One region of the Nocardia gipuzkoensis genome, then DNA from elsewhere that is predicted to be linked to it. Evidence: riboswitches for the same ligand, from Rfam matches in the RefSeq annotation. Region 1 holds a riboswitch; each other region holds the start of a gene.
What was found. A riboswitch is a leader RNA that binds a small molecule or an ion and turns the genes downstream of it on or off. The one in region 1 is predicted to bind S-adenosylmethionine.
Positions count from the first base shown of each region.

Region 2: it holds a riboswitch for S-adenosylmethionine, as region 1 does, so the genes downstream of both, LTT66_RS06935 (PLP-dependent transferase) here and LTT66_RS37320 (hypothetical protein) in region 1, are expected to answer to the same signal.
Region 3: it holds a riboswitch for S-adenosylmethionine, as region 1 does, so the genes downstream of both, LTT66_RS09975 (rhodanese-like domain-containing protein) here and LTT66_RS37320 (hypothetical protein) in region 1, are expected to answer to the same signal.

Region 1 covers NZ_CP089225.1:543,225-547,513, forward strand. Annotated here, with positions in the region: gene LTT66_RS02490 (glycosyltransferase) at 1-877, shown strand, start outside; gene LTT66_RS02495 (hypothetical protein) at 905-1,603, opposite strand; SAM riboswitch class I at 1,987-2,080, shown strand; gene LTT66_RS37320 (hypothetical protein) at 2,156-2,467, shown strand; gene LTT66_RS02505 (ABC transporter substrate-binding protein) at 2,585-4,204, shown strand; gene LTT66_RS02510 (ABC transporter permease) at 4,207-4,289, shown strand, end outside.
Region 2 covers NZ_CP089225.1:1,485,531-1,489,819, forward strand. Annotated here, with positions in the region: gene LTT66_RS06925 (MFS transporter) at 1-786, opposite strand, end outside; gene LTT66_RS06930 (TetR/AcrR family transcriptional regulator) at 915-1,643, shown strand; SAM riboswitch class IV at 1,670-1,780, shown strand; partial or broken gene LTT66_RS06935 (PLP-dependent transferase) at 2,007-2,186, shown strand; gene metX (homoserine O-acetyltransferase MetX) at 2,183-3,340, shown strand; gene LTT66_RS06945 (winged helix-turn-helix transcriptional regulator) at 3,361-3,738, opposite strand; gene LTT66_RS06950 (nitroreductase family protein) at 3,808-4,289, shown strand, end outside.
Region 3 covers NZ_CP089225.1:2,164,215-2,168,503, reverse strand. Annotated here, with positions in the region: gene LTT66_RS09985 (FAD-dependent oxidoreductase) at 66-1,418, opposite strand; gene LTT66_RS09980 (Rv0361 family membrane protein) at 1,904-2,353, shown strand; SAM riboswitch class IV at 2,417-2,533, shown strand; gene LTT66_RS09975 (rhodanese-like domain-containing protein) at 2,548-2,964, shown strand; gene LTT66_RS09970 (O-succinylhomoserine sulfhydrylase) at 2,961-4,175, shown strand; gene LTT66_RS09965 (serine/threonine-protein kinase) at 4,199-4,289, opposite strand, start outside.

The sequences.
Region 1 (4,289 bases):
CGCCCGCGCGGCGATCGGGGACGATTCCCGTTTCACCCTGCTGCGCACCGAATCCGGCCCGCTGCCCGGCTGGACCGGGAAGGCCGCCGCCTGTGTCCGGCTGGCCGAGGAGGTGACGGCGCCGGTGCTGATCTTCGTGGACGCCGACGTGCGACTGGCCCCGGCGGCGATCGCCGCGGCGGTCGGCGCTCTGCGCAGACGAGGAGCCGCGCTGGTCTCGCCGTGGCCGTCGCAAGTAGCCGGTTCGGTCGCAGAGGCCATAGTGCAGCCGCTGCTGTGCTGGTCGTGGGCCTCCACACTGCCGGTCGCGGTGTCCGACCGGAGCCTGCGGCCCTCGACGGCGGTGGCGTGCGGACAGTTCCTCGTGTTCGACAACGCGGTGTACCGCGCGGTGGGTGGCCACGCGGCGGTGGCCGGGAGCATCACCGAAGACCTCAACATCGCCCGTACGCTGCGGCGCGCCGGTCACTCCACCGTTCTGGTGGCCGCAGGGCCGCTGGCCGGCACCAGGATGTATCGCGGCGCCGCTGAGCTGGACGCGGGCTACACCCGCTGGCTCTGGTCGGCCTACGACGGCACGATCGCGGGCGGAGCGGCGGTGGGACTCGTTGCCGCTCTTGCCTATTGGGTGCCGCCAGTGGCCGCAGTGCTCGGCAGGGGCGCGGTCCGGCGGACGGGCGCCATCGGCTGGCTGGCCGCCGTCGGCGGGCGGCTGCTGGCCCGCTCCACCGAGACCGGCGGTCCGCTGCGGGCCTCGGATGTGCTGGCCGCCGCCGCGCATCCGGTGTCGGTGGCGGCGTATCTGCTGCTGTGGGCGCGTTCGCATCGGGCCCGCCGCCGCGGCACAGCGCGCTGGAAAGGTCGCTCGCTCGGCTGAGCGGTCAGCGCCGCGGCGGCCGAGACCTCATGGCACCGGCGTGATTCCGACCGTCGGCAAGAAGAAGCAGGACTTGGCGCCGTTCTGCACCGTGCCGAACACCGCGGCGAGCACCGTGCCCTTCCCGGTGTCCACCGGGACCGCGCGCACCCCGCCCATCGGCAGGGCCGCGAAGAGGAAGTCCCGGATCGCCTGCTCGGCCGCAGGCCGCAGGTCGGCGGGAACGGACGAAGGGATCATCGCGCGGGCGACCTCCGACAGCGGCCCCATGGCGGCCGTGCCGCCGCGGCCGGTGTTCAGGTTGAGCCAGGCGACCTGCATGCCCGCGGTGTTCGGGCCGTCCGGACCGAGGCCGTAGGGCACGAAGGTGAACATGGCCTGCCCAGCCTTGACGGCGCTGAGGTCCTGGCCTGGAATCTGCACGGTGTTCTTCGGCCATGGTCCCGGAATGGCGCCCGCCACGGCGGGCGCCAAACCGCCCGTGGTGTTGTCGAGGCAGAACGCCGACGCGGTCGGGTACGCGAACGGCGCGATTCCGAGCGCGCGCAGCGCGTCGAGCGCGGCTTGGTAGGCGCCGAACAGGTCGCCGGGGGCGGCCACCTGTACGGAGTGGTCGGAGAACGCGGGAATCGGGGCATCCGGAGCCGCGAGCGCGGCGCCCGGCCCGGCGAGCACGAGAGCGATGGAACCGGACACGACAGCGGACAATTGGGTCAGAGAGCGCATTGTGATCACGAAACCTCCTCATCGGCGGGACGATCGAGGGGCACAGTACTCCGGCAAACGCGTCCAGCAGTATGGATTACGAACAGCAATTTTGTGGCGAGTCCCGTTTGCCCGAAAACGAACCCGCCGCATTCCCCACCCTCGGCAAGAGCCGTATGCTGCATCGGGCCGTCGGCATTCGGTACTGGACCTCGCCGGCGATGACGCGGTGGGCTCGCACCACCCTTCGGCAGAGCAGCGCATGCCTGGTTACTACAAAGATCCGATGAATCCGGGTGCGACAAGATCTACGCTCACGGTGATTACTTCTCTTGTTCCCGGCTTCACTTGCTGGGCATCATGATTCGGCTCGACCCGGTCACCGGTTGACGGGGGGTCGGCGCCAACCATCCAGAGCGACCGAGAGACCTGGCTCGTCGACGTCGCAGCAACCCCCCGGTCACCGGGTGCGGGTGCTTCCGCCGGGACCGATGGAGGAACCGAAGTGATCATCGAGGACCGGCCGACCGCGTACGCGGTCGCGCCGAAACCGAGCGCACGCCGGGCGCGGGCATGAGCGCGTCCACCGCACCCGATGCCACCCCCGCGGCGGCCGCGCCGGGCGAACCGGATCCGACCGGCACACTCGTCCTCGTTGCCGCTCCCGCCGACGCCGCCCCGACCCCCACCGTGGCCAAGACCCGGCACCCCTGGCGCTGGGTGGTCAGTGCCGTCGCGCTGATCCTGCTCGCCCAGTTCGTGCACGCGCTGGTCCACGCCATCGAGCACGGCGCCTACCAGCAGGTGATCGACCGCTGGGGGCTGCACAGCGAGGCGGTCACCGAATCGCGGATCAACCCGCCCGGCCTGCCGACGAAGCGGTGAGCCGATGACCCGGCAGCGCCGCATCATGCCCAGCCGACCGTCGGCGACCGTTGTCGCCGGCGCCGATCCCCGCCAGGGCGAACAGCTCGCCCGCACCGAAGTATCTGGAGTTGTCTCGTGACCCGAACCCGTCACCGAATCCTCGCGCTGGCCGGCGCGCTCGCCGCGGCCACCACCGTGGCCGCCTGCGGCAGCGATTCGGCCGCGCCCGGCGGCGACGCGGGCCCGCCCCGGCCGGGCGGCACCCTGCGCTACGGCCTGTCCCAGGCGCCGACCTGCTCGGACCCGGCCCAGGCCGGCACCAACCAGACGGTGTACGTGGCACGGCAGATCGTGGACTCGCTGACCGACCAGGATCCGGCCACCGGCAAGCTGAAGCCGTGGCTGGCGCAGAGCTGGGAGGCCACCCCCGACGCGAAGGTCTTCACCTTCCGCCTGACCGACGGCGTCACCTTCAGCGACGGCACGCCGCTCACCGCGGACTCGGTGCGCAACACCTTCGATTCGATCCTGCGGCTCGGCTCGGGCAAGGCGCCGCTGGGCAGCAGTTACCTCACCAACTATGTCGGCGCCACGGCCGTCGACCGGCTCACCGTCCGGGTGGAGTTCAGCAAGCCCAACGCGCAGTTCCTGCAGGCGTCCTCGACCGCGCAGCTCGGCATCCTGGCCGACGCGACCACGGCGAAGCCCGCCGAGCAGCGCTGCCTCGGCGACAACGTCGGCAGCGGGCCGTTCACCTATGCGGCCTACCGCCAGGACGCGGCGGTGATGCTGGCCAAGCGCACCGGTTACCACTGGGGTTCTGCGGTGTTCGCGCACCGCGGCGAGGCCTACCTGGACAAGATCGAGTTCACCGTGGTGCCCGAATCCGGCGTGCGCACCGGCAGTCTCGCGTCCGGGCAGCTGGACGCGATCAGTGACGCGCTACCGCAGGACGCCCCGCAGATCGAGGCGGCGGGCGGACGGGTGCTCAGCACGGCCAACCCGGGCGTGCCGTTCGGCCTGCAGCCCAACGTCACCCGCGGACCGTTGCGCGATCCCGCTGTGCGCCGAGCACTGCTGCCCGCGATCGATCGCAGGCAATTGGTGGACACCGTGCTCGGCCCGCAATTCCGGCCCGCCACCAGCGTCCTGGCAGGCAGCACACCCGGCTACACCGACCTCTCGGCCCGCCTGGCCTACGATCCGGCGAAAGCGCGCACCATCCTCGACCAGGCCGGGTGGGTGCCCGGCGCGGACGGCGTCCGGACGAAGAACGGTGAGCGCTTGTCGTTCTCGGTGCTCTTCAGCCAGGTGTTCGCGGGCAACCAGGCGATCCTCGAGCTGGTGCAGCAGCAGCTGCGGCAGGTCGGCGTCGAGCTGAAGCTGGACCTGGCGTCGGTGGCGGAGACCACGGCGCGGCAGGGCAGCAAGGACTTCGACACCTTCTACGGCAACACCACCCGCGCCGACGGCGACATCCTGCGCACCAACTTCGGTCTCGAAGGGCGCAATCTCAACGCGCGCGGCCCCATCCCCGCGTTGGACGACGCGCTGACCGGCCAGGTGAGCACCGTTGACACCGCGACGCGCAACGGGCTCATCCGCACCGCGCAGCAGCAGGTGCTCGACGCGGGGCTGTTGATCCCGACCGTGGAGCTGTCCCAGGCGATCGGAGCGGGCGGCAACACGCAGGACCTGAAGTTCGAAGCCTCCGCGCGATTGCAGTTCTTCGACACCTGGTTGAGCGGACGATAGTCATGGCACGCTATCTGGCCCTGCGGGCGCTGCAAGCGATCTGGGTGCTGTGGGCGGCGTTCACGCTGTCGTTCGTTGTGCTGTA
Region 2 (4,289 bases), 940 kb from region 1:
CCGTTCGATCACCACGAAGGCGGCGAGCAGAACCGGTCCGGCGATCAGCAGCGCCAGGGTGCCACCGGCCAGCCAGCCGTCCTCGGCGGCGCGGCTGAAGCCGTACACGATGGCGATCAGGCCCAGCGTCACCGTGACGGCACCGGGCATGTCGTATCCCCCGACGCGCGGCGCCGGCACGTCCTTCGCCACCCAGGCCAGCGCTCCGAGCAGCGCGAGCAGCGCGATCGGCGTATTGACCAGCAGGCACCAGCGCCACGACGCGTACTCGGTGAGCGCGCCGCCCGCGATCAGGCCGAGCGCCGCACCGCCCGCGGAGATACCCGCGAACACGCCGAAGGCGGTGGCCCGCTCACCTGGCTCGGTGAACGTCACCGACAGCAGCGAGAGCGCGGCCGGGGCCAAGAGTGCGGCGAACGCGCCTTGTAGCGCGCGTCCGGCGAACAACTCCGCACCGTTCTGGGCGAGACCGGCCAGGGCCGAAGCGCCCGCGAAGCCGATCAGGCCGATGATGAAGATCCGGCGGCGCCCCAGGTAGTCGGCCATCCGGCCGCCCAGCAGCAGCAGGCCGCCGAAGATCAGCGTGTAGGCGGTGAGCATCCACTGCCGGTTGCCGTCGCTGATGTCGAGATCACGCTGCGCGAACGGCAGCGAGATGGTCACGATGGTGGCGTCCAGAACCACCATGAGCTGGGCCGATGCGATCACTGCCAGCGCGAGCCAGCGCGCTGAGCCGCCCGGTTTGTGCGGCGCGTGCACCGCTGTCGCCGTGTCCGTCACGGTCATCTCCTCGTCCCTCGATGAACTGAAGCCATCCTGGCATTGGACGCCATTTGTCGTCAAGCGAAAAATGTCGCAATACGACATTTGACTGTTACGGACAGAAGAACGGAGGGTTGGGTTACCATCGGGACATGCTCGAGTCATCGACGTCGATGGGCACGAGCGCCGCTGCAGCTGCCGCGAGCGCCCCGGGCCTGCGCGAACGCAAGAAGCAACAGACCAGGTTGCGCATCATCGCGGCGGCCCTCGACCTGTGCGACGCCCAGGGCTTCGAGGCGACCACGATCGAGCAGATCGCCAACGCCGCGGATGTCTCGCCGCGCACGATCAACCGCTATTTCGACAGCAAAGAGGACATCGTGCTGGGGCCGGTCCAGGACTTCGGCCGCACCGTGGCCGAGACCCTGCGTCAGCTGCCGCGCACCGGCAACGAACTCGCCGCGCTGCGGCAGGCCTTCCTGTCCGTGGTCGATCGAGCCGCCGAGGCGGGTGAGGCCGACCCGCTGTCGTTCCGGCAGTTCCAGAAGATGCAGCGGATCCTGCGCAGCAGTCCGTCGGTCAGCGCGCGCAGTCTCGAACACGCCGACGACAAGAACACCGCCATCGCCGCGGTGGTCGCCGAGCGCCTCGGCACCGAACCGGACGCCCGCGCGGTGCGGCTCATCGTCGGCACCTGGCAGCTGATCGGCCACGTCGGCATGGAGTGCTCGGACGACCTGTTCCTGGACGATGACATGGCCACCGCGGCCCGGGCCGGGCGCTCCAACTTCACCGAGACCTACGACGAATTCGTGCGCAGCTGCTGCGTCGCGCCGACTGCCTCCGATCAGGGGCGTGCGCTGGAGGATTTCGGACGCTGACGGACCGCCGGTTATGATGCCGGGCAGGTCATGAGTATCAGCGCCAAGCCCCGGCTCGCTGGTCGGCAACCCTCCATCCGCGGTGGGGTGCTCCGGGTGATGACCTGGCTCCCGAAAGCCGGGAGCAAGCGCGTACCAGGAGGTCGCCGGCATGTGTTGTTGTTCACACCGCTAACCCCTGCTGTACCGGCGAACACCTTTTGGGAGCAAACCATGAGTGAATCCACCGTGCGCGGGGCCGAACACGACCCGACGCAGTGGTCCTTCGAGACCGAGCAATCGGGCCGGACTCCGGACGGACCGATCGATGCGGCCGCCCTGCCGACCTACCGGACTACGCACCCCACTCAGGTCGGATCAGCCATGCACACCCGCGTGGCTAACATCGGGAAGGTGCGTTCCCTCGTGATTCACCCCGCGTCGACGACGCATTCGCAGCTCACACCCGAGGAACGGCTCGCCCCAGAACCGGTCCGTCTCGCGGTCGGCCTCGAGGACATTCCGGCCGATCTGCGCGCCGGTTTCGCGGCGGCGACGACGTGACCGTGGATACCGAACGGAGCGCCCGGACCTCCGCCGTCGCCCTGCCGCCCTCGGACGGGCAGCTCGGCACCATCGCCATCGGCGATGTGCGACTGGAGAACGGAGCGGTCATCCCGGACGTGCGCCTGGCGGTGCAACGCTGGGGTGAGCTCTCCCCCGGACTGGACAACGTCGTGCTGGTCGAACACGCGCTGACCGGCGATTCGCACGTCGTCGGCAAGCCCGACGACGTACACGAGATGCCCGGCTGGTGGGACGGCATGGTCGGGCCGGGCGCGCCGCTGGACACCGACGAATGGTGTGTGATCGCGACGAACGTGCTCGGCGGCTGCAAGGGCAGCACCGGGCCATCCACTCTCGCCCCTGATGGAAAGCCATGGGGCGCGAGGTTTCCCGAGATCTCCATCCGCGACCAGGTGACCGCGGAGGCCGCTCTGCTGGACCTGCTCGGCGTCGAGCGGCTCGCCGCCGTGGTGGGCGGGTCGATGGGCGGCATGCGGGTGCTGGAGTGGATGGTCGGCGCACCGGAGCGGGTCGCCGCGGCGCTGGTGCTGGCGGTCGGCGCTCGCGCTACCGCCGACCAGATCGGTACCCAGACCACTCAGATCGCGGCGATCAAGGCCGACCCGGACTGGCAGGGCGGTGACTATCACGGCACCGGCCGCGCCCCGACGACGGGCATGGCCCTGGCTCGGCGGATCGCGCACCTGACCTACCGCACCGAATTCGAGCTGGACCACCGATTCGAGAACAAACCGCAGGGCGACGAGGACCCGTGGAACGGCGGCCGGTACGCGGTGCAGAGCTACCTCGACCACCAAGCCGAGAAGTTGTGCCAGCGTTTCGATCCCGCCACCTACGTGTTGCTGACCGAGGCGATGAACCGCCACGACGTCGGCCGTGGTCGCGGCGGCATCGAGGCGGCGCTCGCGGCGACGCCGGTGCCCTGCGTGGTCGGTGGCGTCGACTCCGACCGGCTGTACCCGCTGCGTACCCAGCAGGAGCTCGCCGATCTGCTCCCCGGCTGCGACGGACTGGAGATCGTGCACTCCCGCGACGGGCACGACGGGTTCCTCACCGAGGCGGCGGCGGTGTCGAAACTGCTGACCGAGACCATGCGACTAGCCCGGACCGGTGTGCGACCCGAACGCTGACCGGTTCGCTGGTCGCCACCTCACAGCGCCGCGGCCCGCCGCGCCGCTTCGATTCGGTTGATATTGGTCTCGATCCACTCCCGCAGCGCCGCTATCGGCGTGCGCAGGCTGTGACCCAGCTCCGTCAGCGTGTACTCGACCCGCGGCGGCACGGTGGGATGCACTGTCCGCGTGACGAATCCGTCGGTCTCCAGCTGACGCAACGTCTGCGTCAGCATCTTCTGGGAGATGCCGTCGATGCGGTGGCGTAGATCGGTGTACCGCATGGTTCCCTCGGCGAGCGCGTCGATGATCAGCACCGTCCACTTGCCCGCGATGTGGTCCAGGACCTCCCGCGTGGGGCACTTCGCGGAGTAGACGTCGGCGGGCAGACCCGAATCTTCGAGATACGTGCGCACCTATCGGAGTGTAGCGCACTGAAAAGTGCCTTCTTCCCATTGGAGTGTGACTCTCCAATAGTAAGAAATATGGAAACACAGATACTTTCGGTGGCCGATGCGATTCGAGGACGTCGCACGGTACGGCACTATCGCCCCGACCCGGTGCCGCCCGACCTGATCGAGGAATTGCTCGAGTTGGCGATGCAGGCACCGAGCGCGTGGAACATGCAGGACCGGTCGATCGTGGTCGTCACCAGTGCGTCCGGCCGTGACGCGCTGTCGAAGGCGGCGTTCGGTCAGCCGCAGCCGAAGGAGGCGCCGGTGGTGCTGGTCTTCGTCGCCGATGCCGCCGCCTGGCGGAAGCACAACACCGATATCGCCGAACTGGCCGGCCGCAACGGCGCGTGGAACGCCGAATTCACCGCGTTGTTCGACGCGCGCGCCGAGTACCTGGCCTTGGAGCAGCGCGGACTGCTGCGGGAGAACGCCGTCAAGAACGCGATGATCGCGGCCACCTACGCGATGCTCGCCGCCACCGGGCTCGGCCTGGCCTCCGCACCGATGAACGG
Region 3 (4,289 bases), 1.6 Mb from region 1:
GTCGGATTTTCCGCTGCCACAGCGGGGGTGTCGCGGTGGCAGCGGAGTCGTTCGCAGCCGGGTGATCAGACCTTGTGCGGTTCGCTGGCGCGCAGCATGTCCTCGCGCTCCACCACCTTGACCCGCTCGCGGCCCTCGGGCTCGCCGAGGGAGCGCTCGTGCGCGTCCAGGCGGTACCAGCCGGCCCAGGTGGTGAACGGAATGCCCTTGCTCTCCAGGAACTCGGTGACGGCCTCGGGTTCGGGCCGCTCGGCCGGTGCGAAGCTGGGAGCGTCGTCCAGCAGGCAGGCGATGGTCTCGTTGGCGTCGCCCTTGGTGTGACCGATCAGGCCCACGGGGCCGCGCTTGATCCAGCCGGTGACGTAGGTGGCGGGCATGTACCGCGCGGCGCCGTCGGCGTTCTCGTCGGTGATCACGCGACCCGCTTCGTTCGGCACGGTGCCCGCCTGGTCGTCGAACGGCAGGTGGGTCAGGTTCTGCGACAGGTAGCCGACAGCACGGTAGACCGCCTGCACGTCCCAGTCCTTGAACACGCCGGTGCCCTTGACGTTGCCGGTGCCGTCGAGCTGGGTGCGCTCGGTGCGCAGGCCGACCACCTTGCCGTTCTCGCCGAGCACCTCGGCGGGCGATTCGAAGAAGTGCAGGAACAGCTTGTGCGGGCGGTCGCCTGCGTCGCGGATGGCCCACTGCTCGAGGGTGTTGGCGACCATGTCCACCTGCTTGGAGTGGCGGCGCGCGGCTTCGGAGCCTTCGTCGTAGTCGATGTCCTCGGGGTCGACGATGACTTCGATGGTGGGCGAGTGGTCGAGTTCGCGCAGTTCCAGCGGGGTGAACTTGGCCTGTGCCGGGCCGCGACGGCCGAAGACGTGGACTTCCACGGCCTTGTTGGCCTTCAGGCCCTTGTAGACGTTCGGCGGGATCTCCGTGGGCAGCAGCTCGTCGCCGGTCTTGGCCAGCACGCGCGCGACGTCCAGCGCGACGTTGCCGACGCCGAGGACCGCGACCTTCTCCGCGTCCAACGGCCAGGTGCGGGGCACGTCGGGGTGGCCGTCGTACCAGGAGACGAAGTCGGCGGCGCCGAAGGAGCCGTCCAGATCGATCCCGGGGATCGGCAGGGCGCGGTCGGCGTTGGCGCCGGTGGAGAAGATCACCGCGTCGTAGAAGGCGCGCAGGTCGTCGAGGGTGATGTCGGTGCCGTAGTCGATATTGCCCAGCAGGCGCACCTGCGGCTTGTCCAGCACCTTGTGCAGGGCGGTGATGATGCCCTTGATCCGCGGATGGTCGGGCGCGACGCCGTAGCGGATCAACCCGAACGGCGCGGGCATGCGCTCGAACAGGTCGATGCTCACCTCGGCATCGGACTTCATCAACGCGTCGGCGGCGTAGATCCCGGCCGGTCCGGCGCCCACGATCGCGATGCGGAGCGGGCGGGTCTTCGCGGTGTGCGCGTCAGGCCCGGAGGAGGAAGCCTGCGTCACCGTGGAGGGCTCACGGACACCGCCGTCCTCTACTGCACTCTGTTCGGTCATCTTTTACGCGCACCTTATGGTCGAAACAATGAATGACGTCTGGGCTTAGCTTAGGCTAAGTTGACGCACCGGCTCGTCGCACCCGTCCGGTGCGGACGCCGGCGTTGCCGGCTCGTGGCTGCACGGTGCTCCGTTCCGCGGCGTGGAGCTGCCGATTCGCTATGACAGCAGGACGCCGTTCCGCGATTCTATCGGGATGGTCGATCCCACCCCGCGGCGGTGCGTGAACTCGGCGGATGTCATCGCAAGCCACATCCGTCGCTTACCCGGTTCCGCGCCGCCTATCGCGGCCGCCCGGCCCCGGTCGTGATCGCCGCGGTCCTGAGCCGGGGGCCGAGCGCTCGATACCCGCGCCGACCAGGGATCATCGAGTCATGAGCGAACAGCAGCCGACCCCGGGCGAGGATGAGATCATCCGGGTCGATCAGACCGACAAGCGCTCCGCGGCCCCGTTCATCGCGGCCGCGGTGGTCGCGGCGATCGTGCTGATCGCGATCGTGCTCGGCGGTGTGCTGTCGCCCGCTGAGAAAAATGTCACAGAAGCCGACCGCCTCGTGGCGGCCGTCCGCAATTTCGTCGACGGCTCCAATCGCAGCGACGCCGTGCCGCCGCCGGGCACCGCCTGCCAGGGTTTCGACGCGAGCCGCTCGCCGCTGGCGGGCCGAGACGGCGCCGGAAAGCCGGTCGAGATCACGAAAATCGACAGCCCCATGGTGGACGGCGACCGGGGCAAGGCGACCGTGACGACGAAGGTGGACGGGCGGGAGGCGACGTCGACCTGGAATCTCACCAGGTCCGGCGGCAAGTGGCTGGTCTGCACCTGAGCGTTCGCGCGGTGCGCGCCAGGGTTTGACAGGGTGACCCGGGTCGGTGCAATCTCAGTCGAAGGTCATGAGAACCAGTGTCAAGCCCCGGCATTACTGGTCGGCAACCCTCCTCCGCGGTGGGGTGCTCCGGGTGACGACCTGGCGGCGCCCCGGTCCCGGGCGCGGCAAGTGCGGATTCGCAGGAGGTGCACATGAGTTATGCCGGTGACATCACTCCGCAGCAGGCATGGGAACTGTTGCGGGACAATCCCGAAGCCGTCCTGGTGGACGTGCGGACGGAAGCGGAATGGAGGTTCGTCGGCGTCCCCGACACGAGCTCCATCGAACGGCCGACCGTGCTGATCGAGTGGGTCGACTCGACGGGTGCGCGCAACGAGGCGTTCGTCGAGCAGTTGAAGCAGGCGCTCGACGGTCACGACCCCGATGCTCCCGTCGTCTTCCTCTGTCGCTCCGGCCAGCGTTCGGTGGGCGCGGCGATCACCGCCACGTCGGCGGGTTACCGCACCTCCTACAACGTGCTCGAGGGCTTCGAAGGCCCGCTCGACGAATTCGGGCATCGCGGCGGCGCGGGCTGGCGTGCCCTCGGACTGCCCTGGCGGCAGTCGTGATCACCGGCGGCGCGTTCGACAAGCCACTGCCTGACGGCGTCGGCCCCGCGACGCTCGGCGTGCGTGGCGGCCTGCGGCGCTCCGGTTTCGAGGAGACCGCCGAGGCGCTCTTTCTGACCTCCGGCTTCGTCTACGAGAGTGCCGAGGCCGCCGAGGCCGCGTTCACCGGCGAGGTGGAGCACTTCGTCTACTCCCGCTACGGCAACCCCACCGTGGCCATGTTCGAGGAGCGGATGCGCCTGCTCGACGGCGCCGAAGCGTGCTTCGCGACCGCGAGTGGCATGTCCGCGGTGTTCACCGCGCTGGGCGCGCTGCTGAGCGCGGGCGACCGGCTCGTCGCCGCGCGCAGCCTGTTCGGCTCGTGCTTCGTGGTGTGCAACGAGATCCTGCCGCGCTGGGGCGTGGAGACCGTCTTCGTCGATGGCGAGGATCTCGACCAGTGGGAACAGGCGCTGTCGGTGCCCACCCAGGCGGTGTTCTTCGAGACGCCCGCCAATCCGATGCAGACGCTGGTCGACGTGCGCCGGGTAACCGAGCTGGCGCACGCGGCGGGTGCGAAAGTCGTGCTGGACAACGTGTTCGCCACTCCGCTGCTGCAACGTGGCTTCGAACTCGGCGCCGACGTGGTGGTCTACTCGGGCACCAAGCACATCGATGGGCAAGGCCGCGTGCTGGGCGGCGCGATTCTGGGCGCGCAGGACTACATCGGCGGGCCGGTGAAAACGCTGATGCGCCATACCGGTCCGGCGCTGAGCCCGTTCAACGCGTGGACACTGCTCAAGGGTCTGGAGACGATGCCGCTGCGGGTGCGCCATTCCACGGAGTCCGCCCTGCGCATCGCCCGCTTCCTGGAGAGCAACCCGGCCGTCAGCTGGGTGCGATACCCGTTCCTGGAATCACATCCGCAGCACGCGCTGGCCACCGGTCAGATGAGCGGAGGCGGCACCGTGGTCACCTTCGAGCTGAACGCACCCCAGAACGAGGCGAAGAAGCGCGCTTTCGAAGTCCTGAACGGGTTGCGCATCGTCGACATCTCCAACAACCTCGGTGACGCCAAGAGCCTGATCACGCACCCGGCCACCACCACCCACCGCGCCATGGGCCCCGAAGGCCGGGCAACCATCGGCCTGACCGACGGCGTCGTGCGCATCTCGGTGGGCCTCGAAGACGTCGAAGACCTCCTGGACGACCTCGACCACGCCCTTTCCTGACCACGGAACCGTCGCGCGATCGGTCAGCCGATCGGCACGGTGACGCCGGGCGACGACGGTGCGCCGCGCAGAATCAAGTGGCTCGCGACATCGTCCTTCTTGTCGTTCTTCTTG